2 regions of the Anoxybacillus suryakundensis genome follow, and region 2 is predicted to be linked to the other one. Evidence: predicted binding sites of a transcription regulator. Region 2 holds the regulator's gene; the other holds the start of a gene.
What was found. The regulator LexA, encoded in region 2, represses DNA repair genes until DNA is damaged. The targets are predictions, from matches to a motif close to CGAACATATGTTCG.

Region 1: a site for LexA is predicted at 6,615-6,628, ahead of uvrB (excinuclease ABC subunit UvrB). Genes of this name have one in related genera too.

What each region holds. Positions count from the first base shown of each region.
Region 1 covers NZ_LIOK01000016.1:44,433-55,517, reverse strand. Annotated here, with positions in the region: gene ftsE (cell division ATP-binding protein FtsE) at 86-772, shown strand; gene ftsX (permease-like cell division protein FtsX) at 762-1,655, shown strand; gene ASC42_RS10785 (murein hydrolase activator EnvC family protein) at 1,675-2,937, shown strand; gene ASC42_RS10780 (S41 family peptidase) at 3,112-4,548, shown strand; gene ASC42_RS10775 (MerR family transcriptional regulator) at 4,589-5,014, opposite strand; gene ASC42_RS10770 (PDZ domain-containing protein) at 5,193-6,359, shown strand; gene ASC42_RS10765 (CsbA family protein) at 6,362-6,586, shown strand; gene uvrB (excinuclease ABC subunit UvrB) at 6,695-8,668, shown strand; gene uvrA (excinuclease ABC subunit UvrA) at 8,672-11,085, shown strand, end outside.
Region 2 covers NZ_LIOK01000009.1:3,260-25,577, reverse strand. Annotated here, with positions in the region: gene miaA (tRNA (adenosine(37)-N6)-dimethylallyltransferase MiaA) at 1-386, shown strand, start outside; gene hfq (RNA chaperone Hfq) at 422-646, shown strand; gene spoVK (stage V sporulation protein K) at 763-1,692, shown strand; gene ASC42_RS08180 (fatty acid--CoA ligase) at 1,819-3,378, shown strand; gene ASC42_RS08175 (acyl-CoA dehydrogenase family protein) at 3,391-4,533, shown strand; gene ASC42_RS08170 (CaiB/BaiF CoA transferase family protein) at 4,545-5,645, shown strand; gene ASC42_RS08165 (long-chain fatty acid--CoA ligase) at 5,608-7,215, shown strand; gene ASC42_RS08160 (3-hydroxyacyl-CoA dehydrogenase family protein) at 7,225-8,073, shown strand; gene ASC42_RS08155 (thiolase family protein) at 8,088-9,242, shown strand; gene ASC42_RS08150 (trimeric intracellular cation channel family protein) at 9,331-9,939, opposite strand; gene hflX (GTPase HflX) at 10,085-11,338, shown strand; gene ASC42_RS08140 (methionine gamma-lyase family protein) at 11,352-12,620, shown strand; gene ASC42_RS08135 (MerR family transcriptional regulator) at 12,721-13,125, shown strand; gene glnA (type I glutamate--ammonia ligase) at 13,180-14,514, shown strand; gene lexA (transcriptional repressor LexA) at 14,558-15,175, opposite strand; gene yneA (cell division suppressor protein YneA) at 15,323-15,625, shown strand; gene ASC42_RS08115 (YneB family resolvase-like protein) at 15,641-16,336, shown strand; gene ASC42_RS08110 (DUF896 domain-containing protein) at 16,343-16,573, shown strand; gene tkt (transketolase) at 16,718-18,721, shown strand; gene ASC42_RS08100 (YneF family protein) at 18,841-19,053, shown strand; gene ASC42_RS08095 (cytochrome c biogenesis CcdA family protein) at 19,167-19,871, shown strand; gene ASC42_RS08090 (response regulator) at 19,898-20,257, shown strand; gene ASC42_RS08085 (CcdC family protein) at 20,279-20,746, shown strand; gene ASC42_RS08080 (DUF2621 domain-containing protein) at 20,761-21,198, opposite strand; gene ASC42_RS08075 (small acid-soluble spore protein P) at 21,277-21,420, opposite strand; gene ASC42_RS08070 (hypothetical protein) at 21,525-21,785, shown strand; gene sspO (small acid-soluble spore protein O) at 21,803-21,952, opposite strand; gene acnA (aconitate hydratase AcnA) at 22,123-22,318, shown strand, end outside.

The sequences.
Region 1 (11,085 bases), on a different contig from region 2:
TTTTGTCGGAAATGATGATATAATGAACGAGGTAAGAATTTTGCAGGAATATGTAGAAAAACATCGAATACTTAGGTGGTTGCTTATGATTGAAATGCAAGATGTATATAAAACGTATCCAAACGGAGTGATCGCATTAAACGGGATTTCCGTTCGTATTAAGCAAGGAGAATTTGTATATGTCGTCGGTCCGAGCGGCGCTGGGAAATCGACGTTTATTAAAATGATGTATCGCGAAGAAAAACCGACAAGCGGAAAAATTATGATTAACGGCGTGAACTTAGCGAATATCAAAGATAGCAAAGTACCGTTGCTTCGCCGAAACATCGGAATTGTCTTTCAAGACTTCAAGCTTCTCCCAAAGTTAACGGTATATGAAAACGTGGCGTTTGCTTTGGAAGTCATTGAAGAATCGCCAAAAAACATTCGCAAGCGCGTCATGGAAGTGCTTGACTTAGTGCGGCTAAAACATAAAGCGCGCTTTTATCCAGATGAATTATCGGGCGGAGAACAGCAGCGCGTGTCGATTGCGCGTTCGATCGTCAACAATCCGTCGATTGTCATTGCGGACGAACCGACAGGAAATTTAGATCCGGATACATCGTGGGAAATCATGGACATTTTTGAGCGCATTAACGATCGCGGAACGACGATTGTGATGGCAACGCATAACCGTGAAATTGTGAATACGATTCGTAAGCGCGTTATTGCGATTGAACGTGGAAAAATTGCGCGTGATGAAGTGAAGGGGGAATATGGCTATGAAACTTAACACCCTTCGCCGTCATTTTCGTGAAAGCTTAAAAAGTCTCGGACGAAACGGTTGGATGACGTTTGCGTCCATTAGTGCTGTCACGGTGACGCTTTTGCTTGTCGGCGTATTTCTCGTCATTATGCTCAATATTCAACATATAACAAAACAAATTGAGCGCGACGTCGAAATTCGTGTGCACGTCGATTTAAGTGCGACAGAAGCAGATAAAGATGCGCTCAGAGCAAAGTTAGAAGCTCTTTCTGGCGTCGAAAAAGTAACGTATTCATCGAAAGACGAAGAATTGCAAAAGTTGATTGAAAGTTTCGGAGAAGACGGAAAGTCATTCCGCTTATTTGAACAAGATAACCCGTTAAGCGATGTATTTATCGTGAAAGCGAAAAATCCGCTTGATACAGAAAAAATCGCAAAGCAAATTGAACCGTTGCCATCTGTCGGCAAAGTGAAATACGGAAAAGGGCAAATTGAAAAACTATTTGCCGCAACGAAAACGATTCGCAATGTCGGATTAGCGCTTATTATCGGGTTGTTATTTACAGCGATGTTTCTCATCTCGAACACAATTAAAATTACGATTTTTGCCCGCCGTCGCGAAATTGAGATTATGAGATTAGTAGGCGCGACAAACGGGTTTATTCGCTGGCCGTTTTTCCTTGAAGGGCTATGGCTTGGCATTTTCGGTTCGGTCATTCCGATTGTTGTCGTTCTTTCCGCTTACTCGTACGTATTTGATTTATTGTATCCAAAGTTGAAAGATACATTTTTTCAACTTCTCCCATTTTATCCGTTTGCATGGCAGTTGGCAGCTGTGCTCGTCTTATTAGGAGCGTGCATCGGCATGTGGGGAAGCATGATGTCAGTGAGACGATTTTTAAAAGTATAGAAAGAGAGAGGGGTTTACGGTGCGAAACAGATGGGGAACGATCGTTGCAGCTGTAATGCTGTTTACAAGTGTCGCGGCGCCTGCATATGCGGTAACAAAGCGCGACATTCAACAAAAGAAGCAAGAAATTAAAAGCGTGCAACAAAAACAAACATCGCTTGAAAGTAAATTAGAGCAGTCGCAACAAGAAATTGAACGGTTAAAAGCAGAACAAAAGAAACTGGATGAGGAAATCAAAAAGCTCGATTTGGCGGTAGAAGAAACGAGCGCCAACATTCGGGCGAAACAACAAAGCATAGAGGAAACGAAGCAACAAATCGTTGCGCTGAAAAAAGAAATTGAAGAAGTCGTTGCCCGCATTGAACAACGTAATGAATTGTTGAAAGAGCGCGCGCGTTCATTGCAAGAAAGCGGCGGTGTCGTGAGCTATTTAGACGTCTTGCTTGGAGCGAAAAGTTTTAGTGACTTTATCGACCGCATGAGCGCAGTTGCGACTATTTTTGAAGCAGATCGTCAAATCATTAAAGAGCAAGAAGCAGATAAGGCGTTAAAAGAAGCGAAGGAACAACAATTAAACGATCAGTTAGTCAGCTTGCAAAAGCAGCTAACTGAGCTTCAACAATTAAAACAGACGTTAAACAAGCAAATCGCAGCAAAAGAAAAATTAATGGCGCAGTTAAAGGAAGAACAAAAGCATGAAGAAGAAAAACAACTCGCTTTAGAAGAAGAAAAAGAGTTGCTTGAAAAACAAGAAGCGGCGATGAAAAGCCAATTGCAAGAAATGATTCGCCGGCAAAAAGAGCAAGAAGAAGCACGAAAAAGAGCATTAGCGAGCCGCGGTTCGTCTGAAGGCGATGGAGGAAGTTTGCCTCCTGTAACAGACGGGGCGTTTATGCGTCCAGCAAACGGTCCAATTACATCGACATTTGGACCGCGTTGGGGCGAATTCCATTACGGCATTGATATTGGTAAACGTGGTTCTAGCGTTCCTGTCGTTGCGGCAGCTGACGGTTACGTCTATCGCTCATACTATTCATCAAGCTATGGAAACGTCATTTTTATTATGCATTACATTAATGGACAAGTATATACGACGGTATACGCCCACTTAGAATCGCGCCTCGTTGGTGAAGGACAAAACGTAAGCAAAGGACAAATGATTGGCTATATGGGGAATACTGGGCGTTCATTCGGTGCACACTTGCATTTTGAATTGCATCGCGGACCTTGGAATGCGTCGAAATCAAATGCGGTAGACCCAATGCAATACGTTCCGTTTTAAAGCACAGCTTATTTGCTGTGCTTTTGCGCATTAGTTGAGAAAATCAGACGTTCGGTGTAAAATAAATACATCTTTATAAGTTATGAACGGTACAAGCTATTCATATAATGAAAGCAAACAGGCATCGCACACGGTGTGATGCCTTTCATGTATCGAAGGGTGAGGAGGCACAATATGAACAAAAAAACAATCGCAGCACTAATGATTTTATCGATGTTGTTCGGCTCAGGCGTAACGTATGTTGGAATGCAGTCGCTTTCTTCCGAAACATCGACGATTACGATCGATATGCCAACGACAACGGAGAAGCCGTCGAATGAGGAATTTAAAAAAATTGAACAAGCATACAGCATGATTAAACAAAAATATGTTCAAGACGTAGATGACGCACAGCTTATTGATGGTGCGATTCAAGGAATGATTGCAACACTAAAAGACCCATATTCCGTTTATATGGATAAAGAAACGGCGGAGCGGTTTAACGAGTCGCTTGATTCCTCGTTTGAAGGCATCGGAGCGGAAGTCAGCATGGTTGACGGGAAAGTGACGATCGTTGCCCCATTTAAAGGGTCGCCTGCAGAAAAAGCTGGGCTTCGTCCAAACGATCAAATTATTAAAGTGAACGGCGAAAGTCTAGAAGGGCTTGATTTATATGAAGCGGTATTAAAAATTCGTGGAAAAAAAGGAACGGTCGCTCGTTTAGAAATCGTCCGTCCAGGAGTAAGTGGCGTACTAACGATTGAAGTCGTCCGCGATGAAATTCCAATTGAAACGGTATATGCGTCAATAAAAGAAGTAAACGGAAAACAAATTGGCTATATTGAAATTACATCATTTGCAGAAAAAACGGCTGAAGATTTTAAAAAGAAGTTATCTGAATTTGAGAAAAAAGGAATGGCTGGGCTCATCATCGACGTGCGTGGCAATCCGGGCGGCTACTTACAAAGTGTTGAAGACATTTTGAAAGAGCTTGTGCCAAAAGATAAACCGTATGTACAAATTGAAGAACGTGATGGGGACAAACAGCGCTTTTTCTCGAATGCAACGAAGAAAAAAGATTATCCGATTGTCGTGCTTATTGACAACGGAAGTGCTTCAGCATCAGAAATTTTAGCGGCAGCGTTAAAAGAAGCAGGCGGCTATATGCTCATCGGTGAAAAAACGTTTGGAAAAGGAACGGTTCAACAAGCGTTGCCGATGGATGACGGCAGCCATATTAAATTAACGTTATATAAATGGCTGACTCCAAATGGGAACTGGATTCATAAAAAAGGAATTGAGCCAGATGTAAAAGTAAAACAGCCGGACTTTTTCTATGCTCATCCGCTTCAAATCGATCAGCCTTTAGTATATGACATGAATAATGAACAAATTAAGAGTGCACAACAAATGTTAAAAGGTCTCGGCTTTGATCCGGGGCGTGAAGACGGATATTTTAGCAAACAAACCGAACAAGCTGTCCAATCGTTCCAAAAAGCAAACGGCTTACAAGCGACAGGAAAAATTGATAAACAAACGGCGGACGTATTGCAAACAAAAGTGATGGAAGCAGTTCGTGACGAACGATATGACGAGCAATTGAAAAAAGCATTACAGCTTATTGCGAAATAAAAAATCCCCCCTGTCCATTTTGAAGACAGGGGGGATACTTTTATAAGAAGAAGCTAATAATGCCACGTCGTTTTTGTTTTGGTTGCTCATGAATAAGTTTCGTTTGTTGTTGATGTTCGAGGTGAGCAATTCGTTGCTCGAGCTGTTGAATATATTGAAGCATTTCCTCTATTTCGCGGCGATGTTGTAGCAATTGAAAAGAGACAACGTCATCTGCTTTTTGATCAATTTTTCGTTCCAGTTCGTTTAATCGTTGTTCAACTTCTTCCCATTCTGCATGTTCTTTTTCTTCTTCATCGATGCCGAGAAATTTATATTTTTCTAATTGCTCGATCGCTTCGTTTGTAAATACGTAATGCCCTGCTTCATTTTTTGTGCATGGAATGTTGTATTTTTTCACCCAGCGTTGCACCGTCTTTGTCGATACACCAAGTCGTTTCGCGACCGCGCTCGTTTTTAACTCCATCGTTCCACGCTCCTTCCGAATGATATGTTGAAAAAAGTTAGACATTTTTTATGAAACTCCTTGCATGTTGACAAAACTAGTGCTTATTCGGCAAAGAAAGTGAATTTTCGTCAACCATAAACGCTTGAATTTTGTTACAATGAGAAATAGACGATCCGAAAAAATGGAGTTGATGGAAATGGAAGCATGGGGATTTGCGTGGTTGAAAGCGCTCGGAACGTTTTGGTTACAACCGTTATTATATTATGCGATCATATTTGCGTGGTTTATTGGCTGGCTGCGCGTGCAACGAGAACGGCGAGATTTTCATACGCGCGTGTACCGATCATCGCGTGAGTGGCGTGCACTTATTCGCTCGCGCAGCTGGTTTGCGCTCATTTTTTCGCTTGTGACGGTTGGGATTGGGGTCGTTCTTCCGAATGATACGCTTGTCTTTTGGACAATCGTCACGATCGTATGCAGTTTGTTTATGCAGCTTCGGTTATTATCGGCTGCGTATGTCGGGAGTATCGTCATATTTACCGTTAGTTTTTTTGCGCAAACAGAGTGGGCGCAGCCGTTTTTTACGCGTTTTTTCCCGCATATGACAGAAACGAATGTGACAGCTGTCGCGTTTCTCATCGGGTTGCTTTTGTTTATCGAAATGTGGCTCGTTGATCGGGAAGGAGCAGAGCTAAGTTCTCCTCGTCTTGTGAAGAGTAAGCGAGGGCTTGTGATCGGGGAGCAGTTCGTTCAGCGGCTCTGGCTTGTTCCGTTGTTCATCCCTGTGCCGGGGGATGGCGTGCAATCGTTTGCGGCGTGGTGGCCAATCATTTCTAGTGGCGATACGTATTCGTTCGTGCTCGTTCCGTTTTTGCTTGGTTTTTCACAACGTGTGCAAACGGGGCTACCTGTGCATTTAGCGAAATGGACGGCCAAGCGCATCGGTTTGTTAGCGTGTGTCGTCAGTTTATTGGCGATTGCTAGCTATTGGATAAAGCCGCTCGCGATCGTCGCTGCTGTAGTGGCTATTTTATGGAGAGAATGGATTGCTTTATCAGCGAAGTTATATGAACAAAAATGTCCGCCATATTTTACGAAGCGAGCGATGGGGCTTGTCATTTTAGGGGTGTTGCCGAACACGCCAGCGGATAAAATGGCACTTTCCGTTGGAGAAGTCATCGTGAAGGTGAATGGCGCACCAGTGGCGACGGAAGATGAATTTTACGCGGCGTTGCAACAAAATCGAGCGTTTTGTAAGCTAGAAGTACTAAACGAGAACGGGGAAGTTCGTTTTGCGCAAACCGCTTTATTTGAAGGGGAGCATCACGAACTCGGACTGTTATTCGTAAGAGATGAGGGGTAAACATGTGGTTTGTGTTAGCATTAATTGTGCCGGCGTTGTTAGTCATTTTTTTTACGCGGGTTACGTATAACCATTATGTCGGGACATTGCTGACTGTCGCTTTGTTAGTGGCGTCATACGTGAAAGGATATACGGATCAGTTGTATGAAATTGTTGCAGATTTGGCGTCGCTCATTGTCGGATTTTTATATGCAAAACAAATGGTCGAGAAACAAAAACGGTCGTAAACCTGTCCAAATGGGCAGGTTTTTTCATAGAATATTTGTTCGTATTTTTCGCTTTTCGTTCCGTTTATATGGTACAATACGAAGTAGAAATGAAGTGGAGGGACGAATGTGAGCGCATTTCAATTAGTATCCGCTTATGAGCCGCGCGGCGATCAGCCGAAAGCGATTGCGAAGCTTGTCAAAGGGATTCAGCAAGGGAAAAAGCATCAAACGTTGCTTGGAGCAACAGGAACAGGAAAAACGTTTACGATTTCAAACGTCATTCAACAAGTAAATAAACCGACGTTAGTCATCGCTCATAATAAAACGTTAGCGGGTCAGTTGTATAGCGAGTTTAAACAATTTTTCCCGAACAACGCTGTTGAATATTTTGTTAGCTATTACGATTATTATCAGCCGGAAGCGTACGTGCCGCAAACGGATACGTACATTGAAAAAGATGCGAGCATTAACGATGAAATTGATAAATTGCGCCATTCCGCGACGTCTGCGTTATTTGAACGACGTGACGTTATTATTATTGCTAGCGTGTCGTGTATTTACGGTTTAGGTTCGCCGGAAGAATATCGCGAACTTGTCGTTTCGCTTCGCATCGGTATGGAAATCGAGCGCGATCATTTGTTGCGCCGACTTGTCGACATTCAATATGAACGAAATGATATTGACTTCCGCCGCGGAACGTTTCGGGTACGCGGAGATGTCGTCGAAATTTTCCCTGCCTCACGAGACGAGCATTGTATTCGCATTGAGTTTTTTGGTGATGAAATTGAGCGCATTCGCGAAGTGGATGCACTCACAGGACATGTGATGGCAGAGCGAGAACATGTGGCAATTTTCCCAGCATCGCACTTCGTCACGCGCGAAGAAAAAATGAAGCTAGCCATTGAAAATATTGAAAAGGAATTAGAAGATCGGCTTCGCGAGCTGCGTGAACAAGGAAAATTGCTTGAAGCGCAACGACTAGAGCAACGGACGCGCTATGATATTGAGATGATGAAGGAAATGGGCTTTTGTTCAGGTATTGAAAATTATTCACGTCATTTAACATTGCGTCCATCAGGCTCAACGCCTTATACATTACTAGATTATTTTCCTGACGACTTTTTAATTGTCATTGACGAATCACATGTGACGTTGCCGCAAATTCGCGGCATGTATAACGGCGACAAAGCGAGAAAAGAAGTGCTTGTTGAACATGGTTTCCGTTTGCCGTCAGCGCTTGATAACCGTCCGCTCATGTTTGAAGAATTTGAACAAAAAGTAAATCAAGTCATTTACGTATCTGCGACACCGGGTCCGTATGAGCTAGAACATTGTCCGGAAGTCGTTGAACAAATTATTCGTCCGACAGGATTGTTGGATCCGACGATTGATGTGCGACCAATTGCCGGACAAATTGACGATTTAGTTGATGAAATTCAAAAGCGCATTGCTCGCAAAGAACGCACCCTTGTGACGACGTTGACGAAAAAAATGGCGGAAGATTTAACCGATTATTTAAAAGATATCGGTATTCAAGTGGCATATTTGCATTCGGAAATTAAGACGCTAGAACGCATTGAAATTATTCGCGATTTACGATTAGGCAAATACGATGTGCTCGTCGGCATTAACTTATTGCGGGAGGGGCTCGATATTCCAGAAGTGTCGCTTGTAGCCATTTTAGATGCTGATAAAGAGGGGTTTTTACGTTCTGAACGTTCACTCATCCAAACGATTGGACGAGCAGCGCGCAACGCGAACGGTCACGTCATTATGTATGCCGATACGATCACGAAATCAATGGAAATGGCGATCAATGAAACGAAGCGGCGACGCGCGATTCAAGAAGCGTATAACAATGAGCACGGCATCGTGCCAAAAACGATTCAAAAAGACATTCCAGATGTCATTCGTGCCACATTTGCCGCGGAAGAAAAAGAAACGTATGAAACGAAAGATGTCCGTCATTTATCAAAAGAAGAGCGCCTTGCGCTTATTGCCAAACTCGAACAAGAAATGAAAGAAGCAGCCAAAGCTCTTCATTTTGAACGTGCTGCCGAACTGCGCGATCTCATTTTAGAATTGAAAGCTGAGGTGTAATCGATGGATCATATTGTCGTCAAAGGTGCACGAGCGCACAATTTAAAAAATATTGACGTCGTTATTCCGCGCAACAAACTCGTTGTGCTTACCGGATTGTCTGGTTCAGGAAAATCATCGCTTGCATTTGACACGATTTATGCAGAAGGACAACGGCGGTATGTCGAATCGCTGTCGGCATACGCCCGTCAATTTTTAGGGCAAATGGATAAGCCTGATGTCGATTCGATTGAAGGGTTGTCGCCTGCCATTTCGATTGACCAAAAAACGACGAGCCGCAACCCGCGATCAACAGTCGGAACAGTGACGGAAATTTACGATTATTTGCGTTTACTGTTTGCACGCATTGGTCGACCTGTTTGCCCGACACATGGTATTGAAATTACATCGCAAACGATTGAACAAATGGTTGACCACTTAATGCAATATCCAGAACGGACGAAAATGCAAATTTTAGCTCCTATCGTCTCCGGACGAAAAGGAACGCACGTAAAAACGTTAGAGGAGATCAAAAAACAAGGGTACGTGCGTGTGCGAGTTGACGGGGAATTGCGCGATGTATCGGAAGACATCGTGCTTGAAAAAAATAAAAAACATTCCATTGAAGTCGTCATTGATCGCATCATTATGAAAGAAGGCATTCAATCGCGTCTTGCTGATTCGCTTGAAACAGCGTTAAAGTTAGCTGATGGCAAAGTGGTCGTCGATATCATCGGACAAGAAGAGCTGTTGTTTAGTGAACACCACGCTTGCCCACATTGTGGTTTTTCGATCGGTGAATTAGAGCCGCGTTTATTTTCATTTAACAGCCCGTACGGTGCGTGCCCGTCGTGCGATGGATTAGGTGCAAAGCTGGAAGTCGATCTTGATTTAGTCATTCCAAATAAAGAGCTGACGCTTCGTGAACATGCGCTTGCGCCATGGGAGCCACAAAGCTCGCAATATTATCCGCAATTGCTAGAAACGGTATGCCGTCATTACGGTATTGATATGGATATACCTGTCAAACAATTGTCGAAACAGCAGCTCGATCTTTTATTGTACGGATCAAACGGAGAAAAAATATATTTCCGCTATGAAAACGATTTTGGTCACGTGCGCGAAACGTATGTGGAATTTGAAGGTGTCGTACGCAATGTCGAACGTCGTTATCGTGAAACGACGTCCGATTACGTACGTGAACAAATGGAAAAATATATGACTGAACAGCCATGTCCAACGTGTCATGGCAATCGATTGAAAAAAGAAAGTTTAGCTATTTTCGTTGGCGGCAAACATATTGGCGAAGTGACGGCGATGTCGGTCAACGAGGCGCTTACGTTTTTTGAAACGCTTCAGCTAACGGAAAAAGAACAAAAAATCGCTCATCTCATTTTACGTGAAATTGTCGAGCGACTCGGCTTTTTAAAAAACGTTGGGCTCGATTATTTAACGTTAAATCGCGCGGCAGGAACGCTTTCAGGTGGAGAGGCGCAACGCATTCGCTTAGCAACGCAAATCGGATCGCGCTTAACGGGTGTATTATACGTGTTAGACGAACCGTCTATTGGACTTCATCAGCGTGATAACGATCGGTTAATTGCGACGTTGCAAAACATGCGCGACTTAGGCAATACGCTTATTGTTGTTGAGCACGATGAAGATACGATGCTTGCGGCAGATTATTTAATTGACATCGGACCGGGAGCAGGGGCGCACGGCGGACAAGTAGTATCCGCAGGAACACCTGAACAAGTGATGAACGATCCACATTCGTTAACCGGTCAATATTTATCGGGGAAAAAATTTATTCCGCTTCCTGTTGAACGAAGAACGCCAGACGGCCGTTGGCTTGAAGTCATTGGGGCGCGCGAAAACAACTTAAAAAACGTCGATGTAAGCATTCCGCTCGGATTGTTTGTTGCAGTAACAGGTGTATCCGGTTCAGGAAAAAGTACGCTTATTAATGAAATTTTGCATAAATCGTTAGCACAAAAGCTACACAACGCAAAAGTAAAACCGGGAGAGCATACGGACATTCGTGGTATTCATTATTTAGATAAAGTCATTGACATCGACCAGTCGCCAATCGGTCGAACCCCGCGCTCGAATCCTGCGACATATACGGGCGTCTTTGACGATATTCGCGATTTATTTGCGACGACGAACGAAGCGAAAATGCGCGGATATCAAAAAGGACGGTTTAGTTTTAACGTCAAAGGCGGTCGTTGTGAAGCATGTCGCGGCGACGGCATTATTAAGATCGAAATGCACTTTTTGCCTGACGTATACGTCCCTTGTGAAGTGTGTCACGGTAAACGGTATAATCGCGAAACGTTGGAAGTGAAATATAAAGATAAAAATATCGCTGAAGTGCTCGATATGACAGTGGAAGAAGCGCTCACGTTTTTTGAAAACATTCCAAAAATTAAGCGGAA
Region 2 (22,318 bases):
TTTACAACGTTGCACTCATTGGGTTGGCAATGGAACGAGAAAAACTATATGAACGTATTAATCGGCGAGTAGATGAAATGATTGCTCAAGGATTGATTGAAGAAGTGAAGCGATTGTATGATCAAGGTTTACACGACTGTCAAGCCATTCAAGCCATCGGTTATAAAGAGCTCTATGCACACTTGGATGGAGAAATTACGCTTGAAGAAGCGATCGAACAGTTGAAACAAAACTCCCGTCGCTACGCGAAGCGCCAACTTACATGGTTCCGCAACCAAATGCCTGTTCGATGGTTTGACATGACGGATGACACAATGTTTGAGATGCGGGTCAATGAAATTTTGCATTACATAGAAGGAAAGTTTCGCTTTCAAGCGAATATATAGACGTAATGTAGAGAGAAAAAGAGGAGGACGACGTAATGAAAAACACAATAAACATTCAAGATCAGTTTTTAAATCAATTGCGGAAGGAAGAAACGACGGTTACTGTATTTTTACTGAATGGATTTCAATTGCGTGGATTAGTGAAAGGATTTGACAATTTTACAGTGTTATTGGAAGTGGACGGAAGACAACAACTAATTTATAAACATGCGATTTCCACATTTGCACCACAAAAAAATGTGAAAATCGAGATCGAGTAACCCAAATCGCTCACCATATCGGTGGGCGATTTTTTTCATTAGGCATTTGTCACGAAATAGGCAACAACAGCGTATATTGATAAAAGAAGCAACGATGAAGGAGAGGTGACAGCGCCTTGTCAGAGTTGACGATGAAGCAAACGAAAAGTCAAATTAATATTGTGCTTAACGCAAAAAATGTCAATTACTTGCCAAAAGAAGAAGCACCTAATCGAATTGATTATCATCAACATGCGGTGCTGAAAGAAATCCAAAAAGAGCTAGATGAATTAGTTGGACTGAGTGAAGTGAAAAAATTAATTAAGGAAATTTATGCTTGGCTATATATTAATAAAGCGCGTCAAGTGAACGGATTGAAAGGAAATAAACAATCGCTTCATATGATTTTTAAAGGGAACCCAGGTACAGGGAAAACGACAGTTGCTCGCATTCTTGGGAAGTTGTTTTTAGAAATGAACGTTTTATCCAAAGGACACTTTATTGAAGCAGAACGTGCTGATTTAGTCGGTGAATACATCGGTCATACAGCGAATAAAACGCGCGATTTAATTAAAAAAGCACGCGGAGGCATTTTGTTTATTGATGAAGCTTACTCACTTGCACGCGGAGGAGAAAAAGATTTTGGAAAAGAAGCCATCGATACATTAGTAAAAGGAATTGAAGATTTTTCTGACGATTTAGTCGTAATTTTAGCCGGATATCCGGCTGAGATGGATTATTTTTTATCGTTAAACCCAGGATTGCCGTCACGTTTTCCGTTAATGCTCGAATTTCCTGATTACACAGCAGAGGAACTTGTACAAATCGCAAAACAAATGCTTCACATGAGAGAATATGAGCTTACTTCCGAAGCAGAACGAAAGCTACGTGAACATATTGAACAGCTGTTAACTGGGGGGTATCAAAGAAAGTTTAGTAACGGTCGTTACATTCGAAATTTGATTGAAAAAGCAATTCGGAAACAAGCAGTGCGCCTGTTGCATGAAGGGCGTTATGATAAAAAAGAATTGATGATTATACGAGAACGGGATCTAGTTGTTGAATGAATAGGGGAGGGGAACCTTCCTTATTTTTTATGTAAGAAAGAAGGGTTTCTTTTTTATTTTGTAGAATATAGTCTGAAAATAAAAAATATTACTTATATTAATATAAAAAGTTGAGGAGGGGTTATTTTGCATATTACAATTGGAGAACTATTTTCACAGTCTGTAAGGAAATTCCCCAAAAAAGAGGCGCTTGTTGATGTTCGTACAGGGCTTCGTTATACGTACGAAGCATGGGAAAAAGAAGTGGACCAACTTGCAAACGCTTTCTTAGGAGCGGGAGTCCGAAAAGGAGATCGCGTATCGACCGTGTTATTTAATACGGCAGAACTGGCGACTGCTTTTTTTGCGTGCGCGAAAATCGGGGCTGTCTTCAACCCGATCAACTTTCGTTTACGTTCACAAGAAATCGCTTACATTTTAGCTGATGCTACTCCAAAAATCGTGCTATTTGAACAAGCCGTTGAGCCACAAATCGCAGCCATCCATCGTGAATTTCCACATATTTCTTTTTGGGCCATTGATGGGCAAGCACCAGCATATGCAGTTTCCTATCGTGAACAAATCCAACGCGCAAATAGCGAACTTCCAGTCATCGATGTTTTTGAACATGACTTGTATGCGATTATGTACACAAGCGGAACGACAGGGCGACCAAAAGGAGTGATGCATCGACATCGCGACATGGTCGAACAAAGCTTGATTTGCAATTCCGTTATGCGCATTCGCGAAACAGAGCGGGGACTTGTCACCGCACCGATGTTTCATTGCGCAGAATTGCATTGTTGTTTCCTTCCGCGTGTTCACGCTGGAGCAACAAACGTCATCGTCCACCATTTTGATCCGAAACAAGTGTTAAGCGTCATCGAGCAAGAGCGAATTACTATATTATTTGCTGCACCGACGATGTGGAATATGCTGCTGCAAGAGAAATTGTCCGATTATGATTTATCGTCGCTTCGCATCGGATTATACGGAGCTGCTCCGATGGCGCCAGTGCTTGTGAAAGAATGCAAAGAGCGGTTAGGAATTGAATTAATTCAAGCGTACGGCATGACGGAAATGGGACCGGCGGTGACTTTCTTATACGAAGATGAGCAATTAACGAAAGCCGGGTCTGCCGGGCGCGCGTGCTTAAACCATGAAATTCGCATCGTCAAACCGCGCGAAGATGGACCGTCTGACCCAGACGACATCTTGCCGCCAGGACAAGTCGGCGAAATTATTGTCAAAGGCCCGTGCATGATGGTTGGCTACTATAACCGTGAAGATGCGACGGAAAAAGCGATGTATAAAGGCTGGTATCATTCCGGCGATTTAGGCTATATGGATGAAGAAGGGTATTTATACGTTGCCGATCGCGTCGATGACATGATTATTAGCGGAGGAGAAAACGTCTATCCGCGCGAAGTAGAAGACGTGCTTTATGAGCATGAAGGAGTGCTTGATGTCGCTGTACTTGGAGAGCCGGATGCGCTATGGGGAGAAAAAGTTGTTGCGTTTGTTGTGAAAAAAGACAACGCGCTTACCGTCGAACAATTAGAGGCGTTTTGCAAACAAAGCGACAAACTCGCGCCATACAAACGACCGCGCGCCTATTATTTCGTCGATGCACTACCACGCAATGCGAGCGGAAAAATTCAAAAGTTTTTATTGCGCGAACAAATGAAGAAAATGGCGCAATCATAGGGTGGTGACAGCATGGCAACATATTTACAGGAAGAACATCATATATTTCGTGAAGCGTTCCGTAAATTTTTACAAAAAGAAGCGTATCCGTTTTATACCGAATGGGAAAAACAAGGAATCATTCCACGGGAGTTTTGGAGGAAAATGGGGGAGAACGGCTTCCTTTGTCCGTGGGTAGACGAAACATATGGTGGATTTGGTGCCGATTTCGGCTATTCGGTCGTCATTAATGAAGAGTTAGAAAAAGTAGGGTCAAGCCTTGTCGGCATCGGCTTGCATAATGATATCGTCGTTCCGTACATCGCGTCGTACGGAACAGACGAGCAAAAGAAAAAATGGTTGCCAAAATGCGTGTCTGGGGAGTTTGTCACCGCTATTGCGATGACTGAGCCAGGAGCAGGTTCTGATTTAGCAAGTATTGCAACAACAGCAGTGAAACATGGTGACCATTATATCGTCAACGGGCAAAAAACGTTTATTACAAACGGCATTCATGCGGATTTAGTCATCGTCGTCTGCAAAACAAATCCGCAGGCCAATCCGCCGCATAAAGGCATGAGTCTCCTTGTCGTCGAACGAGAAACACCGGGATTTACACGCGGCCGGAAGCTAGAAAAAGTCGGCTTGCATGCCCAAGATACAGCCGAGTTATTTTTTAGCGACGCGAAAGTTCCGGCAGAAAACTTGCTTGGCGAAGAAGGAAAAGGTTTTTACTATTTAATGGAAAAATTACAACAAGAGCGGCTTATCGTCGCCATCGCTGCCCAAACAGCAGCAGAAGTGATGTTTGACTTAACGAAACGATATGTGAAAGAGCGTACAGCGTTTGGAAAAACGATTAGCCAATTTCAAACCGTCCAATTCCGGCTAGCGGAAATGGCAACGGAAATTGCATTAGGGCGCGCGTTTCTTGATGATATTATCGAACAGCATATTGCGGGGAAAGACGTCGTGGCCAACGTATCGATGGCGAAATGGTGGATGACGGAAATGGCAAAGCGTGTCGCTTCGGAAGGAATGCAGCTTCATGGAGGCTATGGCTATATGGAAGAATACGAAATTGCTAGACGTTATCGCGACATCCCAGTTAGTGCTATTTATGCAGGCACGAACGAAGTAATGAAAATGATCATCGCGAAACATCTCGGGCTTTAGGGGGGATTTTATTGCTGGACGGAATCAAAGTGGTTGATTTTTCTCACTACCTCCCTGGCCCATTTGCTAGCCTTCGCTTAGCGGATTTAGGAGCGGAAGTCATCAAAATTGAGCCAAAAGCAGGCGATCGGATGCGGGAGCTAGCCGACGACTGCCTGTTTGATGCGAACAATAAAAATAAAAAAAGCATAGCGCTAGATTTGAAAAATGCAGCAGATGTTCAAACGGCGCAACAGCTCATCCGCCAAGCGGACGTTGTTATCGAAAGTTTTCGCCCCGGTGTTATGAAAAAACTTGGGCTCGGCTATGAAGACGTATCCATTATGAATCCATCACTCGTATATTGTTCGATTAGTGGCTACGGTCAACATAGCCGGTATGCATCGTTTGGAAGTCATGATTTAAACTACATGGCGCTTTCAGGTGTTTTAGCCCAGCTGAAAGCGGACGGTCGCCCAATTCATCCGACGATTACGCTTGCTGATCTCATCGGGAGCATGCATGTCGTCGAACAAATTACCGCTGCGTTATATGCGCGCGAACGGACGGGGAAAGGACGTTATATAGACGTTTCCCTTGTTGATGGATTGCTTGCGATGATGACGAACCATTTTGTATTCGAGCACTATACCGGACAAAAAAATGGCATTCCGATATTAGCTGGGACAGTTGTGTCGTATCATCTGTACGAAACGAAAGACGGGCGGTACGTGGCGCTCGCGGCGCTTGAAGCGCATTTTTGGCGCAATTTTTGCGATGCAGTCGAAAAGCCTGAATGGTATGAAGGGCATTTATCAGCGGCTTGCGACGACAATCCTCTCTTTCTAGAAATAAAGCAGTTGTTTCGTTCGAAAACGTTTCAACAATGGATCGCTTTTTCTGGACAAGTCGACTGTTGTTTAACACCGGTATTAGAAACCGATGAGGCGAAAACGTGGTTTACAAGCGATACGTACCGAAAAATGATTCATATCGACAACGACCAAATCGAAGTAGCGACCCGTTACGATGAGCAGTTTTTTACGAAACGTACACGAGCCCCAAAACTAAACGAACATAAAGGAGTGGTGGTAAATGATGAACATTCCATTAAATATTGCGACAATGCTTGAACGGGCAGAAATGTTTTTTCCGAAAAAACAAGTCATTTCGCGGATGAAAAACGGGATTGTCCGCCATACGTATAAAGAAATTGGCGAGCGGACGAGAAAGCTTGCTAGTGCACTACGAACACTTGGCGTCAATACAGGAGATCGTGTTGGTACATTTGCGTGGAACCATCATCGCCATTTAGAAGCGTATTTTGCCATTCCAGGCATTGGGGCGGTGTTGCACACGATTAACATTCGCCTGTCGCCGCAACATATCGCGTATATTATTAACCACGCCAACGACCGCGTGCTATTGATTGACGACGATTTATTGCCGCTCATTGAACGGGTGAAAGACGAAATAAACGTCGAGGCGTTTATTATTATGACCGATGAGCCGACGCTTCCGGAGACGGCGCTGTCGCCTGTTTATCATTATGAGGAATTGTTACAACAAGCCGAACCGATTTCATTTGTCAAAGATATCGACGAGCATCATCCTGCTGGCATGTGCTATACGTCTGCGACAACCGGGAATCCGAAGGGCGTATTATACTCCCATCGCGGCATCGTTCTCCATAGCATGGCGCTAGGGCTTGCCGATAGTGCGGCACTATCGGAATCGGATGTGGCGCTGCCGGTCGTGCCGATGTTTCATGCGAATGCGTGGGGCTTGCCGTTTGCCGCGGTTTGGTTTGGGACGACGCTTGTTATGCCGGGGGCGGCATTTACACCGAAAATATTGGCAGAACTAATGGAACAAGAAAAAGTGACACTTGCCGCTGGTGTGCCGACCGTTTGGCTTGGCTTATTGAACGAATTGGAGAAAGGCACGTACGATTTACGCAGCGTAACGCGCATTTTATGTGGCGGTTCAGCAGCGCCGAAAGGAATGATTCGCGCCTTTGAAGAAAAATACGGCATCCCGTTCGTACACGCATACGGCATGACGGAAACGAGCCCGCTTGTCGTCTTATCGCGTCTGAAAAGCTACCAACAGCACGTATCGAACGAAGAAAAATTGGACATCCGTGCGAAGCAAGGATTTCTTGTCCCTGGGGTAGAAATGAAAGTGATTGGCAAAGACGGCGAAGTAGCATGGAATGGAACAGAAATGGGCGAACTATGCTTGCGCGGTCCGTGGATTGCCGACGAATACTACAACGATGAACGAAGCAAAGATGCATTTCGCGACGGGTGGCTATATACAGGCGATGTCGTGACAGTAGATGAAGAAGGGTTTATTAAAATTGTCGACCGCACGAAAGACGTCATTAAAAGTGGCGGGGAGTGGATTTCGTCTGTCGATTTAGAAAACGCGTTGATGGCGCATGAAGCCGTGTTTGAAGCGGCGGTTGTTGCTGTGCCGCACCCGCAATGGCAAGAGCGACCGATCGCTTGCGTTGTAGTGAAGGAAGGAAAACATGTGACAAAAGAGGAACTATACGACTTTTTACGCCCGCAATTTGCGAAATGGTGGCTGCCAGATGAGATCGTCTTTATGAACGAAATTCCGAAAACGAGTGTCGGAAAATTTTTGAAAATGAAATTACGTGAACAATTGCGCGACTATTTTACAAACGTTCAATAGGAGGAGTTAATGATGCAAATAATGGCGGTCATCGGTGCTGGCTTAATGGGAAGCGGCATTGCCCAGTCGCTAGCGATGGGCGGAAAAACGGTTTATTTATACGATGTTTCCGAAGCGGCGCTTGAAAAAGGAATGAAGTCCATTCAAAAAAGCGTTTCTCGTTTCGTAAAAGCTGGCAAACTACAAGAACAAGAGGCAACGGCTATTCTTGCTCGCATTCAAACCGAAACGAATTTGCAAGAAGCAGTAAAAGAAGCGGACGTTGTCATCGAAGCGGTCCCAGAACATTTGCCGCTCAAAAAACAAGTGTTTGAACAGCTTGACCGCTATGCGAAACAAGAAGCCATTTTAGCGACAAATACGTCGGAATTAAGCGTCACGGCGATTGCCGCAGCCACCAAACGTCCGAGCCAAGTCATCGGCATGCATTGGTTTAACCCAGCGCCAGTCATGAAGCTCATTGAGATCGTCAAAGGCGTGGCGACGTCCGAACAAACGATCGAAGCGATTCAACAACTATCGGAATCTATCGGCAAAGAAACGGTTCTCGTCAAGGATATGCAAGGATTTGTGACGACAAGAGCGATCGCGGCGCATATGATTGAATGCATTCGCATGTATGAAGAAGGGGTCGCCTCTGCGGAACATATTGACAAAGCGATTCGCCTCGGGCTGAATTACCCAATGGGACCGCTTGAACTTGCCGATTTAGTTGGGTTAGATACGATGTTATTTGTCAGTGAAAATATGACAGAAGCATATGGCGACCGGTTCCGCCCGCCACAAACGCTTCGCAAACTTGTCGAAGCAGGACATCTCGGCCGAAAAACAGGCAAAGGGTTTTACACATACGAGTGAAAGAAGGGAAAGATATGCGAGAAGTGGTGATTGTCGAAGCGGTACGCACCCCTGTTGGCAAGCGAAACGGAGTGTTTCGCGATAAACATCCGGTTCATTTAGCGGCTGTCGTGCTTGAGGAAGTCGTCAAGCGAGCCGGAGTAAAAAAGCAATTTGTTGAGGACATTGTCATGGGATGCGTGACACCGATTGGCGAGCAAGGATATAATATCGGGCGTTTAGCGGCACTTGAGGCAGGATTTCCCATTGACGTGCCCGCAGTGCAAATTAACCGCATGTGCGGTTCGGGGCAGCAGGCGCTTCATTTCGCTGCGCAGGAAATTAAATCAGGCGATATGGACATCACGATTGCGGCTGGTGTGGAAAGTATGACGAAAGTGCCGATTTTAAGCGATGGAAACGAGCGGACGATTCCACCGTCGCTCCATGAAAAATACGAATTCGTCCACCAAGGCATTTCTGCTGAATTGATTGCTGAAAAATACGGATTGACACGAGAACAGTTAGATGCATATGCGTACGAAAGCCACCAACGGGCGCTTCGGGCGCAAGCAGAAGGTCGTTTCACTGAAGAAATTGTACCAGTAGGTGGGATTGATCAAGACGGCAACGACATCATCGTAACCGCCGATGAAGGACCGCGCCAAGATACATCGCTTGAAGCGTTGGCAGTGTTGAAGCCGGTCTTTAAACAAGACGGAAAAATTACAGCTGGAAACGCAAGTCAAATGAGCGACGGCGCAGCGGCCGTGCTACTGATGGAGCGCGAAACAGCACTTCGCCTCGGCTTGAAGCCGAAAGCAAAAATCATCGCCCAAACGGTCGTCGGCTCCGACCCGACATACATGTTGGACGGCGTCATTCCGGCGACGAAAAAAATATTGCAAAAAGCGAACCTTACGATTGACGATATCGATCTTGTCGAAATTAACGAAGCGTTTGCTCCTGTTGTCCTTGCTTGGCAAAAAGAAATCGGTGCGCCGCTTTCGAAAGTAAACGTCAACGGCGGTGCGATTGCGTTAGGTCATCCGCTTGGGGCAACGGGTGTGAAACTGATAACGTCGCTCGTTCACGAACTTGAACGACGAAGGGGACGCTATGGACTATTAACGATTTGCATTGGGCACGGCATGGCAACCGCGACTATTGTTGAACGATACGAAGAATAATGAGGGACGACATAGTTTTATGAAGGTGTTTCATGGTATACATGGTAATAAGAAAGGGTGTCCCGTTATTTTCGGGACACCCTCTGTTTCAGTTTTCCGCCTTCAATGACTTATTCGGCAATTTCCAGTTGTATGTATAAGATAAAATGCGCAAAGTTGCAACGATAACAAATAATACATACAAACTAACAGAAGAATGTACGATTCCCGTTCCGACAGCAACCCCCGCTACAATGGCCCAAACAGCATAAATTTCATCACGTAATACAAGAGGCTTTCTTCCGGCTAGTATATCGCGAATCATTCCGCCACCACTCCCAGTTAATACAGCCGCAACAATCACTGCGCTTAGCGGACGATTCATTTGAACGGCATACAGCGCCCCTTGAATGGCGAAGGCTGAAAGTCCAAGGGCATCGAAAAAGTTTCCCCAACGTTGCCAATGAGGCAACGTTTTTTGTGGAAACAAATAGACAATCGTCATCGCAATAAATGCAATAAAAAAAAGTGTTTGTTGTTGCCAAAGAATAGATACAGGTACACCAATTAATACGTTGCGCACAGCACCGCCACCAAATGCCGTAACAATTCCAAGGATGTATACACCTAAAATATCGTATTCCTCTTCCATAGCGACAATAGCTCCACTAATCGCAAAAGCAATGGTACCAATCATACTTAATACTTCCCAAGTCATTCTCGCAATCCTTTCTATAATGTAACATTACGTTAAAATTTTATGTATAAAATATGAAAAAATCAACGATCATTTTTCAGTCATAGCACTTTTACATAAGATTTGTTATGATGAGAACAGACGTTCAACAGGAAAGAGGGAAAATATGCAAAAAGAACAAGAGCGAGTCATTATCGTTGGGTGTCAATTACCACACGTTGATGATGAAAGGTTCTCGTATTCGCTAGAAGAGCTTGCTTCACTCGTTCATACTGCAAACGGTGAGGTAGTCATAAGTGTTACACAAAAACGGGACACGATTCATCCAGCGACATATATCGGTAAAGGAAAAGTGGAAGAACTTGTTCGGCTTGTTGAACAGCTTGAACCAGATGTCGTTATTTTTAATGATGAATTGTCACCAAGCCAAAACCGCAACTTAACGAAGTTATTAAACGTACGCGTCATTGATCGGACGCAACTTATTTTAGATATTTTCGCAAGCCGTGCTCGCTCAAGGGAAGGGAAATTGCAAGTCGAGCTTGCTCAGTTACAATATATTTTGCCGCGCTTAAGTGGACAAGGTGTAAAACTTTCTCGATTAGGCGGTGGAATCGGGACGAGAGGACCGGGAGAAACGAAACTAGAAACAGACCGTCGTCATATTCGTCGCCGCATCGACGAAATTAAAGCGCAGCTAAAAGCGGTCGTTGAACATCGCGGACGGTATCGCGAACGACGAAAGAGAAATGCGGTGTTTCAAATCGCGCTAGTCGGCTACACAAACGCTGGGAAATCAACGCTTTTTAACCGGCTCACGAACGCGGATGCGTTTGAAGAAAATTTATTGTTCGCGACACTAGACCCGCTCACAAGGAAACTGGTGTTACCAAGTGGCTATACCACGCTTTTGACGGACACGGTCGGGTTTATTCAAGACTTGCCGACAACGCTCGTTGCGGCGTTTCGTTCGACGCTAGAAGAAGTGAAAGAAGCCGACTTAATTTTACATATTGTTGATTCGTCAAATCCGGACTATATTCAACATGAACAAACCGTTTACCGTTTGCTTGAGGAGCTGGAAGCGACAAACATTCCAATGGCGACGGTATATAACAAACGTGACATCGTTCTTCCAAGCTTTGTACCAAGCCCGAAGACTGATTATATGTTAGTGAGTGCGTTTTATGAACAAGATGTTCAAAATTTGCGCAGCTTTATTGAAGAAAAGATGACAGAAGCGATGGAGCGTTACGATGTGGCGATTCCAGCGTTTGTAGGAAAATTGCTCGCCCAGCTAAAAGCAGAAACAATTGTACGACACATTCATTTCAATGAACAAAGTGGTATGTATGAATGTAGTGGTTACATATTGCCAGAGCATCCACTTTTGTTACAACTAAGAACATACAGTAAATAGAAAGGGTTTTGTTATGTTTCAGCATTTTACACATGGAGAAAAAATTGCCAGGCTCGTTAAAGAAATTGAGGCACAAATTGCGCCGATTCATCAAGCAATTGATGAGCGTATGGATTCCAATCAATATCGTGTATTACAAAGCTTTCGCCACCATCAAGTAAGCGATGCACATTTTATTCCATCGACAGGATATGGCTATGATGACATCGGACGTGATACGCTCGAAAAAGTGTATGCCGACGTATTCGGAGGAGAAAGGGCGCTCGTTCGTCCACAAATTATTTCTGGCACGCATGCGATTACAATTGCCTTATTTGGTGTATTACGTCCGGGAGATGAACTATTATATATTACCGGCAAACCATACGATACGCTCGAAGAAATCGTCGGTATTCGTGGCAAAGGCATCGGTTCGTTAAAAGAGTTCCATATCGACTATCAGAGCGTTCCGCTGACCACTGAAGGGAAAGTCGATTTTGCAGCGGTGAAACAAGCGATTAACGAACGGACGAAAATGATCGGCATTCAACGCTCGAAAGGATATGACCCTCGTCCGTCGTTTACTATTGCTGAAATAAAAGAGATGATTGATTTTGTCAAAGCAATCAAACAAGACGTCGTCGTGTTTGTCGATAACTGTTATGGAGAATTTGTCGAAGAGCAGGAACCATGCCATATTGGTGCAGACTTAATTGCTGGTTCACTTATTAAAAATCCAGGTGGCGGATTAGCAAAAACAGGAGGATATCTCGTTGGTAAACGCGAATATATCGAAATGTGTGCGTATCGGATGACATCACCGGGAATTGGTGCGGAAGCAGGCGCCTCTCTGTACAGCTTGCAGGAGATGTATCAGGGCTTTTTTTTAGCGCCACATGTTGTCGGCCAAGCGTTAAAAGGCGCGGTCTTTACTGCGGCGATGCTTGAGCGTATTGGTATGAATACGTATCCGACATGGAACGCAACACGCACCGATTTAATTCAATCTGTGCAATTTGACGATGCAGAACAAATGATCGCATTTTGTCAAGCGATTCAATTTGCGTCTCCTGTCAATTCGCATTTTACGCCATATCCAAACTACATGCCAGGCTATGAAGATGACGTCATTATGGCCGCAGGAACGTTTGTACAAGGTGCAAGCATTGAACTATCAGCTGATGGGCCAATTCGGCCGCCTTATGTGGCGTATGTGCAAGGCGGATTAACGTATTCACATGTAAAAATTGCTGTGTGTATGGCGATTGATCGATTGCTTGAAAAACAATTAATTCAATTATAAAATCTTTCAGAAAAAATATGTGATAAAATATAACATATCATTGACATATAAAGTGACATAGAATAAAATGAAAATACGTATTACGTAAGGAGGGGTCGACATGAATAGTCACATTCGTCGCTCCATGCCGTTATTTCCAATGGGCATCGTTATGCAATTAACAGATTTATCAGCGCGACAAATTCGTTATTATGAGGAACACGGTCTTGTTTCACCTGCTCGGACAGAAGGTAACCGCCGATTATTTTCGTTTAATGACGTGGATCGTTTGCTTGAAATTAAAGATTTAATCGAGCAAGGTGTTAATTTAGCAGGCATTAAACAAATTTTTGCTTCGCGTCAACAACAACATACGGAAACAACGCCATCTGTTGCACCGAAAGTGATGAAACAAGATTTGTCCGAAGCGGAGTTGCGCAAACTGTTGCGTGCCGAGTTAATGCAAGCCGGCCGTTTTAATCGGGCATCGCTTCGTCAAGGAGATATTGCTCGCTTTTTTCACTAAAAATTTATGTTTTTTAACATAAATGATCTTTTTCATTTTGGGGGAGGAATATGTATGGCTAAGTACACGAAAGAAGACATTTTTCGTATTGTTAAGGAAGAGAATGTAAAGTATATTCGTTTGCAGTTTACAGACATTCTCGGCACGATTAAAAATGTGGAAATTCCAGTTAGTCAATTACAAAAGGCGCTCGATAATAAAATGATGTTTGACGGATCATCGATCGAAGGATTTGTTCGTATCGAAGAGTCTGATATGTATTTATACCCAGATTTAGATACATTTGTGATTTTTCCGTGGACAGCAGAAAAAGGAAAAGTGGCACGTTTTATTTGTGATATTTACAATCCAGATGGTACGCCATTTGAAGGGTGTCCACGTTATAACTTAAAACGTGTATTAAAAGAGATGGAGGAGCTCGGATTTACAGAGTTTAATTTAGGTCCAGAGCCGGAATTTTTCTTATTTAAGTTAGATGAAAAAGGAGAGCCGACGTTAGAGTTAAACGATAATGGCGGTTACTTTGACTTAGCACCAACGGATTTAGGTGAAAACTGCCGACGCGATATTGTACTAGAGTTAGAGGAGATGGGATTTGAAATCGAAGCATCCCATCATGAAGTTGCACCAGGGCAACATGAAATTGACTTCAAGTATGCGAATGCCGTAAAAGCATGCGACGATATTCAAACATTTAAACTTGTCGTAAAAACAGTTGCACGTAAACACGGTTTGCATGCGACATTTATGCCAAAACCGCTTTTTGGCGTGAATGGTTCAGGCATGCATTGTAACTTATCGCTCTTTAAAAATGGTGAAAATGCTTTCTTTGATCCAAACGGTCGATTGCAATTAAGTGAAACAGCATTGCAGTTTATCGCAGGTGTGTTAAAGCATGCGCCAAACTTTACAGCAGTAACAAACCCGACGGTGAACTCGTATAAGCGACTTGTACCAGGATATGAGGCACCTTGTTACGTTGCTTGGTCAGCACGCAACCGAAGCCCGCTTATTCGCATTCCTGCGTCACGTGGCATGAGTACGCGCATTGAAGTGCGTAGTGTAGACCCTGCGGCAAACCCATATTTAGCGATGGCTGTATTATTGGCAGCTGGATTAGATGGAATCAAAAATAAATTAACACCTCCTGCACCAGTCGATCGCAATATTTATGTGATGACAAAGGAGGAACGCTTAGAAGAAGGTATTGTTGACTTACCTGCAACATTAGCAGAAGCGCTTCAAAACTTAAAATCGGATGAAGTAATTGTTAACGCGCTTGGCAAACATTTATTCGAGCACTTTGTCGAAGCGAAAGAAATTGAGTGGGATATGTTCCGCACAGCGGTACATCCATGGGAACGTGAGCAATATATGAGTCTTTACTAAAAAAGCTAACGGTTTTTCCGTTAGCTTTTTTATGTTCCCTTTTTTAATGAATGGCACGATATACACCTATGACTTTCCCTAAAATTGTAGCATTTTGAACAATAATTGGTTCCATCGCTGAATTTTCGGGTTGCAAACGGATATAATCTTTTTCTTTAAAAAATCGCTTCACTGTCGCCTCATGATCTTCAGTCATCGCTACAACGATATCCCCATTATTAGCGGTTTGTTGTTGCCGAACGATCACATAGTCTCCGTCTAAAATACCGGCTTCAATCATGCTTTCTCCGACAATTTGTAGCATAAATACTTGATCATCTGGTGAGACGAACCGTTCTGGAAGAGGGAAATATTCTTCAATGTTTTCAATTGCAGTAATTGGTTGTCCGGCTGTGACTTTTCCAACGATCGGAACATTGATGACATTGGTTTTTGGGATGGATTCGTGCTCGTCCAAAATCTCAATAGCTCGAGGTTTTGTAGGGTCGCGTCGGATGAAGCCTTTACTTTCTAAACGAGCTAAATGTCCGTGGACGGTAGAACTCGAGGCTAAACCAACTGCTTCGCCAATTTCTCTTACTGACGGTGGATACCCTTTTGTACGCACTTCTTGTTTAATAAAGTCCAAAATTTGTTGTTGCCGTTTTGACAATTTCGTCATCATTATACACCTCTTCCTTTTCAATTTTTGTCCATATTATAACATAATTTTGTACGTGAATACAAACATAAGTTCGAAAAAGTAGTTGACACGAACAAAAGTTCCCGTTATTATGTATACAAACAAATGTTCTAGGGGGTAGGTCGTATGGGGAAATCACATTATGTGGTGATGGTTTTATTTAGTGTACTATTTGTATGGGCATTTCTACATGTAACACAATCTGTGGATAAAGAAAAATATGTTGAGATTACAGTATCAGCCGGCGATACGTTATGGGAGCTTGCAGATCAATATAAACACGAGCATCAATTGTCGCACCAGCAATTTATTGAATGGGTGATGAAAGTAAATGGGCGTTCGGATGACCGATTAATCGTTGGTGAGAAAATTGTCATTCCTGTGTTAAAATCAAATCATGAAAATCAACTTGTTGCTAACAAACCATAGAGAAAGGGATGACGGATGAACGCAATTATTTATTGTCGTGTAAGTACGACAAAACAGGCGCAAGAAACATCGTTACAAAGACAAAAAGAGGAGCTCAAAAAATTAGCCCAAGAATATGAAATGAATATTATCAAGATCATTGAAGAACAGGCAAGTGGTTATGACATTGAACGCGTAGGAATTATGGAGTTGCTTGATGCCATTAAACAACATCGCATTGATGTCGTTCTCGTTCAAGATGAAACAAGGCTCGGACGGGGAAATGCAAAAATTGCCCTTCTCCGTTGTTTACAAAAAGAAGGTATTCACGTGTATACAGTTAGTCATCGTGGGGAGCTTCAGTTGTCAGAAGCCGATTCGATGGTGTTAGAAATCATTAGTATTGTAGAGGAGTATCAAAGAAAAATACATAACTTAAAAATTAAACGTGGGATGCAACGGGCTGTTCAAAACGGCTATCGACCGGAAAATAATTTACGCAATGTTGGTAAACAGGCTGGAAGAGATAGGAAAGACGTACCGATAGAAGACATTGTTCGTTTGCGTCAAAATCGCTTAACGTTCGCAGAAATTGCGGCTACGCTCCGTTCACTAGGATATGATGTATCAAAAGCTACCGTTCATCGCCGATACAAAGAATATGAGCAACTTGCCAACAAAGAAAAATTTTTGTATGATGATACGAGCAAAAATGTTAATACAAAGGAATGAGGTTGAATGTTATCTTCTGAAAAAATAGCACGAATTAATGCGCTAGCTAAAAAAGCAAAAGTAGAAGGTCTTACAGATGAAGAAAAGCAAGAACAGCTTCAACTCCGTACAGAGTATATTGCTGCCTTTCGAGCGTCGATGATTGAAACGTTGCATGCTGTAAAAGTTATTGATCCAAATGGCAATGATGTCACACCAAAAAAATTAAAGGATAGTAAGAAAAAACGTTTGCATTAATGTGCTTATCATGGAGAACATACTACATAGATGTTCTCTTTTTTCAGTAGTTTGTCAAAAAAAATGTTGTGAACCATTGTACATTTTACGAACTTTTCTATATCATAAAAGGTGAGAATGCTTGCAAACGAAAGGATGAAGATAATGACACACTCTATCGAACAATTATCAATTACAGCCATTCGTACGTTGTCAATTGATGCTATTGAAAAAGCAAATTCTGGTCATCCAGGTATGCCAATGGGTGCAGCGCCAATGGCGTATACATTATGGACGAAGTTTATGAACCATAATCCGCGCAATCCAAAATGGTTCAACCGGGATCGCTTTGTATTATCAGCAGGACATGGTTCTATGCTGTTGTATAGCTTGCTCCATTTAAGCGGTTACGATGTCACGATGGAAGACATTAAACAGTTTCGTCAATGGGGAAGTAAAACACCGGGACATCCAGAATACGGTCATACACCAGGTGTCGAAGCAACGACTGGACCGCTTGGGCAAGGGATTGCGATGGCTGTCGGAATGGCGATGGCAGAGCGTCATTTAGCGGCTACATACAACAAAGATAACTTCGAAATCATCAATCACTTTACATATGCCATTTGCGGTGATGGTGACTTAATGGAAGGGGTTTCTGCAGAAGCTGCTTCGTTAGCTGGTCACTTAAAACTCGGTCGCCTCATTGTCCTTTATGATTCGAATGATATTTCGCTAGATGGTGAATTAAATCTCTCGTTTTCAGAAAGTGTAGAACAACGTTTCAAAGCGTACGGATGGCAATATATTCGTGTAGAAGATGGTAATAACATCGAGGAAATTGCTCGAGCTATTGCTGAAGCTCAAAAAGATTTAGAACGCCCGACATTAATTGAAGTGAAAACAACAATCGGTTACGGTTCACCAAACAAGGCAGGAACAGCAGATGTACATGGTGCCCCGCTTGGGAAAGATGAAATTAAGCTAACAAAACAAGCATATAAATGGACGTTTGAAGAAGATTTTTATGTTCCAGACGAAGTGTACGCTCATTTTGAAAAAGTAGTAAAAGAAGCCGGAGAGAAAAAAGAAGCAGAGTGGAATGCTTTATTTGCTGAATATGAAAAGGCGTATCCAGACTTAGCAAAACAATTACGCATGGCGATTGATGGCAAACTTCCTGAAGGATGGGAAAAAGAGTTACCGGTATATGTAGAAGGAAAAAGTCTAGCGACACGTGCTTCTTCTGGAGAAGTACTGAATGCAATCGCAAAAGTCGTACCACAATTTTTAGGTGGATCCGCAGACTTAGCAGGTTCAAATAAAACGTTGATTAAAGGAGCAGGGGACTTCTTACCTGGAAGTTATGAAGGTCGTAACATTTGGTTTGGTGTACGTGAATTTGCGATGGGCGCAGCGTTAAATGGTATGGCGCTTCACGGCGGTGTGAAAGTGTACGGTGGTACGTTCTTCGTCTTTTCAGATTATTTACGTCCAGCGATTCGACTTGCTGCGCTTATGGGATTACCTGTCACATATGTATTTACACATGACAGCATTGCGGTTGGTGAAGATGGTCCAACGCACGAACCAATTGAACAACTCGCTTCATTAAGAGCGATGCCGAATGTATGTGTCATTCGTCCAGCAGATGCAAACGAAACAGCAGCTGCATGGCGATTAGCTGTAGAATCCACAGATCGTCCGACGGCACTTGTGTTGACACGTCAAAATCTTCCTACGCTAGCAACGACAGCGGAGCGTGCATATGAAGGAGTGAAAAAAGGAGCGTACGTTGTTTCTGAAGCGCAAGGGGAAGTACAAGCATTATTGCTTGCATCTGGTTCAGAAGTGAGCTTAGCGGTAGAAGCACAAAAAGCGTTAGCGAATGAAGGTATTCATGTTTCTGTTGTAAGCATGCCTTCATGGGATCGTTTTGAAGCGCAACCAGCGCAATATAAAGAGAGTGTCATTCCAAAGCATGTGAAAAAGCGTCTTGCTATCGAAATGGGTTCATCTCTTGGCTGGGAGCGCTATACAGGTGATGAAGGTGATATTTTAGCTATCGATCGCTTCGGGGCCTCGGCACCTGGTGAAAAAATTATGCAAGAATATGGATTTACAGTGGAAAACGTTGTGGCACGAGTTAAAGCATTATTAGACAAATAATAAAACGGGGAGCACATCTCCCCGTTTTATTATCGAATAAAGATTTTTTGCTGAACATATTGTACAAACCGTTATTGTTTAGTATAGTGTAATGTAGACAACATGAAGGAGGAAAAAATATGTGGGAAATGATTTTAGTAGGCATTGTAGCGCTTGCTGCTGGCGTTGCCCTAGGATTTTTTATTGCGCGTAAAACAATGATGAACTACTTAAAGAAAAATCCACCGATTAACGAGCAAATGATTCGAATGATGATGATGCAAATGGGTATGACTCCATCGCAAAAGAAAATTAATCAAATGATGAAAGCAATGAATAACCAGTTAAAATAAAGGCAAGGCACTCGTGACGAGTGTCTTTTTTAGCACAGGAAGAAGCTGTTGCTCGTATTTGTATTTTTTTGATAAAATATAATTAAATGAAGAAAGAATGGAGTGTCAATCATATGGACATTCAACTGCTTGTTGCGTTTGGGGCAGGTGTGCTTTCGTTTATATCCCCATGCTGCTTACCACTTTATCCAGCTTTTTTATCATATATTACAGGAATTTCTGTTAGTGATTTAAAATCCGATTATGCATTGCTACAAAAAAGAAGTTTGTTACATACGTTATTTTTTTTGCTCGGATTTTCATTTATTTTTATCGCCATTGGTTTTGGTACATCTATGCTTGGACGTTTTTTTCATACATACCAAGATCTCATTCGTCAAATTGGGGCAATATTGATGGTATTTTTTGGATTTGTTATTATCGGCATCTTTAAGCCCGCCTTTTTAATGACTGATCGACGTTTATCATTTCAACAACGTCCATCAGGTTACATTGGTTCTTTTCTTATCGGTATGGCGTTTGCTGCTGGTTGGACACCGTGTACAGGTCCGATTTTAGTATCGGTCATTGCTCTAGCAGCGACGAACCCGAGTTTAGGTGTTGTTTATATGACGGCCTATTCACTTGGTTTTGCTTTGCCGTTTTTACTTTTATCGTTTTTTATTGGAAAAATGGGTTGGATTCGAAGACATCATGTTAAGCTAATGAAAGTCGGTGGATATGTCATGATTGGTATGGGGGTTGTGTTGTTTTTTGACTGGATGACGAAAATCACGATCTATATGACAAATATATTTGGTGGCTTTACAGGTTTCTAGTTTCTTAGGGTGTGGAGGGAAAGAAAATGGCGAGAATTTTAATTGTCGATGATGCAAAATTTATGCGCATGACATTAGCGAACATTTTAAAAAAAGCAAATCATGAAGTGATAGGGGAAGCAGAAAACGGGAAAGAAGCTGTTGAGCTCTATATAGAGTTAAAGCCAGACGTGGTGACACTCGATATTACGATGCCGATAATGAGCGGACTTGAAGCTGTCAAGGAAATTAAATTGCATGATCCGGATGCAAAAATTATTATGTGTTCAGCAATGGGACAACAAAAGATGGTCGTTGAAGCTATTGAAGCAGGAGCGCTCGATTTTATCGTAAAACCATTTGATGAAAGTCGCGTCATGGAAGCCATTCAACGTGTGTTACAGTAAGACGGGAAAGGAAGATTCACTTTGGCTATTTTTAGTTCAGTATTTGCGGTATTTATGGCTGGAATCGTTTTCTTTATTCGTATGAAAGCAGCCGAAAAACCGACAAACGCCAAAAAAATTATATTACCCCCTATTTTTATGAGCACAGGTGCTCTTATGTTTCTTCATCCGATGTTTCGAGTAACGGCGCTAGAATGTGTAGAAGCAATTTTTGTTGGGGCGCTTTTTTCTGTTTTGTTAATTAAAACATCCTCGTTTGAAGTTCGAGGTAACGACATTTACTTACAACGATCAAAAGCGTTCGTTTTTATTTTTGTTGGTTTAATTGTATTGCGTCTAGCTCTAAAAACATATTTAAGTCGCACTATTGAGTACGGAGAACTCGCGGGAATGTTTTGGATTTTAGCCTTTTCGATGATCGTTCCGTGGCGCGTAGCGATGTACGCATCGTATCGTCGACTTCAACGCGAAATAAAAGAAAAAAGCTAATCAGCAACAGGCGATTAGCTTTTTTTGGCTAGTAAATGTTCGTATTTTGTAAAATCAATTTGTTTTTCTCGTAGTGCTTTCATTAAAAATTTATGGTCCCGTTTTGGTGTGGCGAGAATATAGCCACGGACAACTAAATCTTCTGTAATTCGATTCACTTTCTCTTGTAACGCTAACTCTCCAATTTTGCCAGCAATTTTTTGGCGAGCTACATCACGAAATAGCTCGGGAACAGGACGAACTAAATCTTCAAGTAACTCTTTTTCTTTTTCAGACCATAAGTGACGCGTTTGTTCAATGTAATACTCTTGCCAGTCTAATTCGGATTTTCCATCTTCTTTTGGCAAACGTTTTAAAAATTTTCGAAACATAAAAAACCCACCGATCGACATCATAACGAGAAGAAAAACGACCCAAAATAAAATAAACCATAGAAACCAACCTGTTAGCATACATTCCACCTCAACGTTTATTATGTAAAAAAATAATAACGGAATCAAGTAAAAGAGCTGACAATGGCGTCAGCTCTTTTACATATCGTGACTTGAGTTATGCTTTTGACGGGTATGATTCTGATTTTTTACTTTTTTTGAACCACTAAGTGGTTCTGGTTGTCCCGGATTATCTCCTTTTGGGGCATTTTTGCGCATATCTTTGCTTGTATTTTTGTTCATGTAGAACACTCCTTTCTTTCATATGATGGCATGATAAACGGTATTTATGCATATTTCGTCCGTGAATAGGCACAATAATATTAAAAAGAGAGGAAGTGAATCACATGCCTTATCATAAAAATAAGCAACAAGCGTTTGAAGCTGCGCAACAAGGAACAATGGAAGCAAAAGAATGGTACGATCATCTTGTAAAAAGTGATGCAGATTATGGAAGTCAATTGCACCATTTGAAACAAGAGGTAAATGAAGCGTTTGAGCAAATTAATAACGCACTTGAAGTAGCTTCGGAAAAACAACGAAAACAGCTTGAACAATTTCGCCACGATTTGCAAGCGATTGTCGACGAAGTCAACATGTATGAATAATCCCGCTTAGAGCGGGATTATTGATTTTTCTTCCGTTTTTTATTATTTTGTTTTTGCGCTTCTGTCAGCGGCTCATTGGAGAATTCTTCATTGTAGCCGGCACCTTTTCCTTGGGCACTCGCATCATTCATGCCAGGGATTACATGATTAGCTTTTCTTTTTACCATCTTGTTTCACCTCCTGCAACTATTGTTGGAAAGAGAGCAAAAAAATATGCATTTATCTGAAACTTATAAACAATTATTATTTACTTATGTAGAGCATTGTATTAAGATAAAAGCGTAGGAATTTTGTGGGTGTGGGAGAAGATGATTTGTTTAGAAGGGGGTAATACATAATGGTGAAAAATGATGTGTTTCAAGCTCGTTCTACATTTGAGGTAAACGGAAAAAAATATCATTACTATCGCTTACAAGCGCTTGCAGAAGCAGGAATCGGAGACGTATCACGCCTTCCGTATTCCATTAAAGTACTTCTTGAATCCGTACTTCGTCAAGTTGATGGACGCGTTATTACAAAAGAGCATGTTGAAA